DNA from 3 places in the Enterobacter cloacae complex sp. 394I7 genome. Region 3 is predicted to be linked to each of the others. Evidence: predicted binding sites of a transcription regulator. Region 3 holds the regulator's gene; each other region holds the start of a gene.
The links. Region 3 encodes PurR, which represses purine synthesis genes. Its sites were predicted from a motif close to CANGCAAACGTTTGCNTG; they were not measured.

Region 1 (2,269 bases), 360 kb from region 3:
ATAGCCCACGCGTCGACATTGCCCTGCTGGAAAGCGGCGCGAGCATCAGCCGGCGTCAAATAAACGGGTTGAATGTCGGTGAATTTAAGACCGGCCTCCTGCAGGGCCCGCAGCAGCAGGTTATGCGAGCTTGAGCCTTTCTGGAATGCAACCTTGTGGCCTTTGAGATCGGCGACCGTCTTAATGGTGCTCTTTTCAGGGACCAGAATGACCTCAGCCTTCGGCTTGGCCGGCTCAACGCCGACATAAACCAGGTCGGCCCCCGCCGCCTGCGCGAATATTGGCGGAATATCCCCGGTGCTGCCGAGGTCGATGCTTCCGACATTCAGGGCTTCCAGCATTTGCGGGCCAGCAGGGAACTCAATCCAGGAGAATGTGGTCTTCGGGAAGCGTTTTTCCAGAAGCTGATGGCTTTTAGCCAGCACCATACTGACGCTGCCTTTCTGATAGCCGATGCGTAAATGTTCAGGCGCCGTCTCTGCCGCGTGGGCCAGCGAGGTGAGCGCTAACAGCCCGGCCAGTCCGAGACGGGTTAATCTTTTAAACATGGGCGACTCCCTGTGACGGGTTAAACGCCGGGGCGTGGATATCTCTGCGGTGCAGGGCATGCCAGAAGGTTTCCAGGGCGCTGTCGAGACGGGTTTGCAGATTCGGCGTGAAGTGAGGTTTGTGTTGATAATCGATAACCTGCGAGTCGTCGGCAAAGACGCCGTGGAGGATCTCCTGCGCTTTTAGCGCATTGAGTACCGGCTTGAGGGCATAATCCACCGCCAGTAAATGTGCCACCGTGCCGCCCGTTGCCAGTGGCAGAACCACTTTGCCGTCCAGCGCACGTTCAGGCAGCAGATCGAGCAGGGTTTTCAGGGCCCCGGAAAACGAAGCTTTATAGATAGGCGTCGCCACGATTAAGCCATCAGCCCCTTTAAGCTGTTCAGTCAGCGTTTGCAGCGCCGGACTGTCAAAACGGGCGTAGAGCAGATCCTCGGGGTCGAAGTTATGCAGATTCCAGTGGCATACTTCCACATCCAGAGCATTGAGCTTTTCACGGGCATATTCCAGCAGTGCGCTGGAGCGAGAGGGGAATCGTGGACTTCCGGCCAGGGTTATGACGCGCATGCATGCTCCTTATAACTAATTGTTTGCTTTTATCTAACATTCATAACAATTTTCAGGAGTGTGACACTGCCCGGTTATTCCACTAAATGATTTATCTGCAATTAAAATGCGAAAAAGCGCATAAGAACGGGGCTGCGAGGTAAACGATTGCGTCTAACGGTGTTTTTTTTGCCACAGGTCAATTCCCTTTCCGGGCCGGATCGCACATAATCCCCTCCCGGTTTGCACACCGGGAATCCAGGAGAGTTCATGTACTACCCCTTCGTTCGTAAAGCCCTTTTCCAGCTCGACCCTGAGCGCGCTCATGAATTTACATTCCAGCAGTTACGTCGTATTACCGGAACGCCGCTGGCCGCACTGGTGCGTCAAAACGTGCCGGAAAAACCTGTGCAATGCATGGGCCTGACCTTTAAAAATCCGCTGGGTCTCGCGGCGGGTCTGGATAAAAATGGTGAGTGCATTGATGCCCTGGGCGCGATGGGCTTTGGCTCCATCGAAATCGGTACCGTCACGCCGCGTCCGCAGCCAGGTAATGATAAGCCGCGTCTGTTCCGCCTGGTCGAAGCCGAAGGGCTGATCAACCGCATGGGCTTTAATAACCTCGGCGTTGATCACCTTGTTGAGAACGTAAAAAAAGCCCATTTTGATGGTGTATTAGGCATCAATATTGGCAAAAATAAAGACACGCCGGTAGAGCAGGGTAAAGATGACTATCTGATTTGTATGGAAAAAGTCTATGCCTACGCGGGGTATATTGCGGTGAATATTTCCTCACCAAATACCCCGGGTCTGCGCTCTTTACAATATGGCGAAGCACTGGACGATCTTCTGAGTGCCATTAAAAATAAACAAAATGAGCTCCAGGCGATCCACCATAAATATGTTCCGGTTGCGGTTAAGATCGCACCGGATCTTTCTGCTGAAGAATTGATCCAGGTTGCCGACAGTTTAGTTCGCCATAATATTGACGGGGTGATTGCGACCAATACCACACTCGATCGCTCGCTCGTTCAGGGAATGAAAAACTGTGACGAAGCGGGTGGGTTAAGTGGACGTCCGGTACAATTAAAAAGCACAGAAATTATTCGTGCTCTGTCAGCAGAATTAAAAGGACGACTGCCGATTATTGGCGTCGGTGGTATCGACTCCGTGA
Region 2 (2,269 bases), 230 kb from region 3:
CCTGCAAGCGCATCAAGCGCGCCGGCAGGCAGAACAGTAGTTTTGGCTATGGTGACTTCAATACGCATAAATGCCCCCTGTGTAATATACTGTTTATTTATACAGGTATATTATCGGTTTGACAACAAGGGGCACTGATTTTTTAGCGTTTTACCGTCCAGCGAACGGTTTCACCTGCCAGGAATGGGATCAGCGTGTCATCGGTCAGTGGAATGGCTTCCTCAACCTGGCTCTCTTTACGTTCCAGCTCAATGAAGGTCTCATTGACCGGCAACCCATAAAAACGGGGGCCATTGAGTGAGCAGAACGCCTCGAAATGCGGCAGGGCATTCATCTCTTCAAACACGGTTGCATAGCTGGCGAGAGCGGTTGGGGCATTAAAGCAGCCCGCACAGCCGCAGCTTGCTTCTTTGCGATGACGCGCATGAGGTGCGGAATCCGTGCCCAGAAACGCGCGGGAGAAACCGCTGGCAACCAGTTCGCGCAGCGCCTGCTGGTGAATGTTACGCTTGAGGATCGGCAGGCAGTACAGATGCGGACGTACACCGCCAACCAGCATGTGGTTACGGTTAAACATCAAATGCTGTGGCGTGATGGTGGCGGCGATAAGCTCGTTACCGTCGCGGACATACTCAGCGGCATCTTTGGTGGTGATGTGCTCGAAGACCACTTTGAGCGCGGGAAGGCGCTGACGCAGGGGCTCCATCACGGAGTCGATAAAACGGGCTTCACGGTCAAAGATGTCGATCTCGGCATGCGTGACTTCACCGTGAACCAGCAGCGGCATACCCAGTTTCTGCATACGCTCCAGCACCGGCATGATGGCATCAATGCTGGTAACGCCGTGGCTGGAGTTGGTGGTGGCATTGGCCGGGTAAAGTTTCGCAGCGGTGAATACGCCTTCGTTAAACCCGCGCTCCACTTCGTTTGGATCCAGGGAATCGGTCAGGTAGCAGGTCATCAGCGGGGTGAAATCATGGCCCGCCGGGACGGCATCCAGAATGCGCTGGCGATACGCCATTGCGGCATCGACGGTGGTGACTGGTGGCACCAGGTTAGGCATGACAATCGCGCGGCCATAAATTTCGCTGGTATAAGGCACGACGGTTTTGAGCATATCGCCATCGCGCAGATGGATATGCCAGTCGTCAGGGCGGCGGATTTTAAGAACCTGGGGTTGTGCAGTCATGGAAGCTCCGGCTTGTCAGGAATCAGTCATTCGGATGGCTGTTTTTGCCGGACACAAATCATAAGCGGAAACGTTTTCGTTTGCACACTTTTCCGTAAAAAAAAGGGCGCCTCGGCGCCCTACGGATTAATCAGTGAAGGGAATAATGATTTCTCCCGGTTTCACCTCTATCCCTTTAGCATACTTTTTCGCAAGCGCTTCACCCTTGCTCTTGTCTTCACTTAAGACATAGGCTGGCTGCTGATTAAAATAGTTACGCAGCGACTGATTCAGATAAGGCATCAGGGTTTGCAGCACAGATTTCATCTTGTCCGGCGTGACTTCCGCATCGACGACTTCCATCTCCTGCAGGTAAATAGCCCCTTTCTCTTTGTTAAAGACCGGCAGCGCTTTTAGCTTCAGCTTGATATTGGCTTTCTGGTTGCCGAAGAGGGAGGTCATATCGAGGTTCGCATCCCCGTTCAGCGTCACTTTGTTTGGCTCTTCACGTCCTATCTGGCTGGTCAGGTTGCTGAGGACGATATGCGCATCGGCAAGCCCGGGCACGCCGATGTCTTTTGAAAAGTTGTTATGTTTTTCCAGCGCCTGATTAATTTCCTGTTCACTGACGGTGTATTGCGTAAGCTGGTTACAGCCCACCAGCAGACCGCTGACAATGAATGCAGCGGCAATGACAATTTTCTTCATAGTGTTCCTCAACGAAAAATCGGCGCTTCTGTCCTGTTACGTCAGTATGTCAGTGTGAAATGGCAGAAACCAGCAGAAAAAACTGAGAAGTGAGGCGGGAGGGACCTCCCGCCAGAGGGAAGGGCTACGCGCCCGGTTCGAGCATGCCGCTTGCGCTGCGCTTCTGGCTGAACTGCCACCAGAGGGCCAGCAGCGTCATAAAGCCCACCGCGCCGAGCATCATCCACGGCAGTTCCGGTTGATTCAGCGCTTTGCCTGCATCAAACAGCCAGCCGCCGCCGGCGTAACCCAAAGCCCCACCAAAGGCCAGACCGAGTCGGCTGAACCCCATATAGCTGCCGCGGGCACGCGCATCTGCAAGCGAGGCGCTCAGCGTCTCACGAGCCGGCTCGG
Region 3 (2,269 bases):
TGCGGGTATCCCAGGAAGTGTTTAACGGCGTCTGGGATGCGCTGGCGGATGGCAGGGCAGAGATGGCGATCGGTGCCACGCAGGCGATCCCGGTTGGGGGACGCTTTGCCTTTCGCGACATGGGCATGCTCAGCTGGAAATGTGTGGTGGCAAGCGATCATCCGCTGGCGGCCATGGACGGGCCGCTCAGCGACGAAACGCTCCGTAACTGGCCCTCGCTGGTGCTGGAAGATACCTCGCGTTCGTTGCCCAAACGCATTACCTGGCTGCTGGATAACCAGCGACGGGTGGTTGCGCCGGACTGGGAATCCTCAGCAACATGCCTCAGCGCAGGGCTGTGCGTTGCCATGGTCCCTGGCCATTTTGCACGGCCCCGAATCGACACCGGTGAATGGGTTGAACTGACGCTGGAAAATCCTTTTCCGGATGCGGCCTGTTGCCTCACCTGGCAACAAAATGATGTGTCGCCCGCAATGGCCTGGCTGCTGGATTACCTGGGAGACAGTGAGACGCTTAACCGGGAATGGCTACGGGAGCCAGTATAACTGGCCCCGTAAAAGATTAACGACGATAGTCGCGGAACGGGCCATCCGCAACGGAACGGCGTTCGATAAGACGCGGGTGAACTTCAATAGACTGAGACTCTTCACGCTTGTTGACGATCCTGTCCATCAGCATATTGAAGGCCGTTTCACCCAGCGAGTCTTTTGGCTGGTGGATGGTGGTCAGCGCCGGGGTAAAGAAGCGCGCGTTGCGCACGTTGTCATACCCGATCACGGAAATGTCCTGCGGCACGCGCAAACCCAGTTCATCGGCGGCACAGAGAGCACCCATCGCCATAATGTCACCGCCACAGAAAACGGCTGTCGGGCGATGCGGCTGGGAGACAATCTGCTGCATTGCGCGGTAACCGGATTCCGGTTCAAAGTCACCCTGCACGATCCAGTTTTCCGGCACGGTAATCAGCGCCTCTTCCATCGCTTTCATAAACCCGGCCAGACGCCCGGCTCCGGTGTTGCGCTCCAGTGGACCCGGGATCACACCAATCTCACGGTGACCGCGTTCAATCAGATAACGGCCTGCCATATAGCCGCCTTCAAACGCGTTATCGATGACGGAGTCGGTGAAGTCTGCACGTGCTTCGCCCCAGTCCATGACCACCATAGGAATATGGCGGTACTCTTCCAGCATGGAAAGCACGGACTCCGGATACTCTGAACACATCACCAGCAGGCCATCCACACGCTTTTGTGCCATCATGGAGAGATAAGCGCGCTGTTTTTCAATGCTGTTCCACGCGTTGCCCAGAATCAGGGTATAGCCTTTCTGGAAGCAGTTTTTCTCGACCGCTTCAATGATCTCGGCAAAATAGGCCGCTTCACTGCTGGTAGCCAGCAAACCAATGGATTTGGTGTGATTAACTTTGAGGCTGCGCGCCACCGCACTCGGTGAATAGTGTAATTCTTTGATTGCCGCCCAGACGGCGTTGCGCGTCTCTTCCGCCACAAAGCGGGTTTTGTTAATTACATGTGATACGGTTGTAGTGGAAACGTTTGCGCGTTTTGCTACGTCTTTAATTGTTGCCATTAAATGTCACTCCAGACCATATCCTAAACTCCTGAAAAACTTGAAGGTAAACGTTTGCCTTCTCTCACCCTTATCACGCAATCTTGAATTGCGGCACGCCGGGAAAACGACACAGGACGTCAGGAGGGGGTCAATGGCCGGTACGCTAATAAATTTAGCGTGGAATTTTGTCCTATCTTGATGAAAAGGGGAAGAGCTAAAGTGGTTATCAGTTTAAATCCAGGAAGATTTTTGAACTAAACTGTGTAAAAATGAGCAGGCTCACTTTTCGTGGGGAGATTAAAAGGAGAAAAATTGATGAGCTACGATCTGAAGTTTTCGCTGGTGACCACCGTTATTGTACTGGCTCTGATTGTTGCGGCGGGTCTGACGGCTGCATTGCATTGATTTACACGGAGGGAGAGCTCTCTCCCTCTCAGTTTTCCTGATTGTTACGCCTGCGGCAAAAATCTTTTGCCAATTTGTTAACTTCTCATTTTTTGTGATTGATGTCATGCTTTCGGCTTCTTTGTTCTGTGTCACGACATGACACGGCATCCGGAGTTGACGCATGAAAATCAATTTTCCCCTGCTTGCCCTGGCGATTGGCGCTTTTGGGATTGGCACCACTGAATTCTCCCCGATGGGGTTACTGCCTGTTATCGCCCGGGGCGTGGATGTTTCTATCCCGGCGGCCGGGATG

Region 1: a site for PurR is predicted at 1,253-1,270, ahead of pyrD (quinone-dependent dihydroorotate dehydrogenase). Genes of this name have one in related genera too.
Region 2: a site for PurR is predicted at 1,253-1,270, ahead of pyrC (dihydroorotase). Genes of this name have one in related genera too.

Annotation. Positions count from the first base shown of each region.
Region 1 covers NZ_JBXWCR010000001.1:529,745-532,013, forward strand. The annotation lists gene AC2FAP_RS02500 (sulfonate ABC transporter substrate-binding protein) at 1-548, opposite strand, end outside; gene ssuE (NADPH-dependent FMN reductase) at 541-1,116, opposite strand; gene pyrD (quinone-dependent dihydroorotate dehydrogenase) at 1,366-2,269, shown strand, end outside.
Region 2 covers NZ_JBXWCR010000001.1:657,831-660,099, forward strand. The annotation lists gene dinI (DNA damage-inducible protein I) at 1-68, opposite strand, end outside; gene pyrC (dihydroorotase) at 143-1,189, opposite strand; gene AC2FAP_RS03180 (lipoprotein) at 1,316-1,876, opposite strand; gene mdtH (multidrug efflux MFS transporter MdtH) at 2,001-2,269, opposite strand, start outside.
Region 3 covers NZ_JBXWCR010000001.1:892,634-894,902, forward strand. The annotation lists gene punR (DNA-binding transcriptional activator PunR) at 1-545, shown strand, start outside; gene purR (HTH-type transcriptional repressor PurR) at 562-1,587, opposite strand; gene cydH (cytochrome bd-I oxidase subunit CydH) at 1,885-1,974, shown strand; gene AC2FAP_RS04375 (MFS transporter) at 2,138-2,269, shown strand, end outside.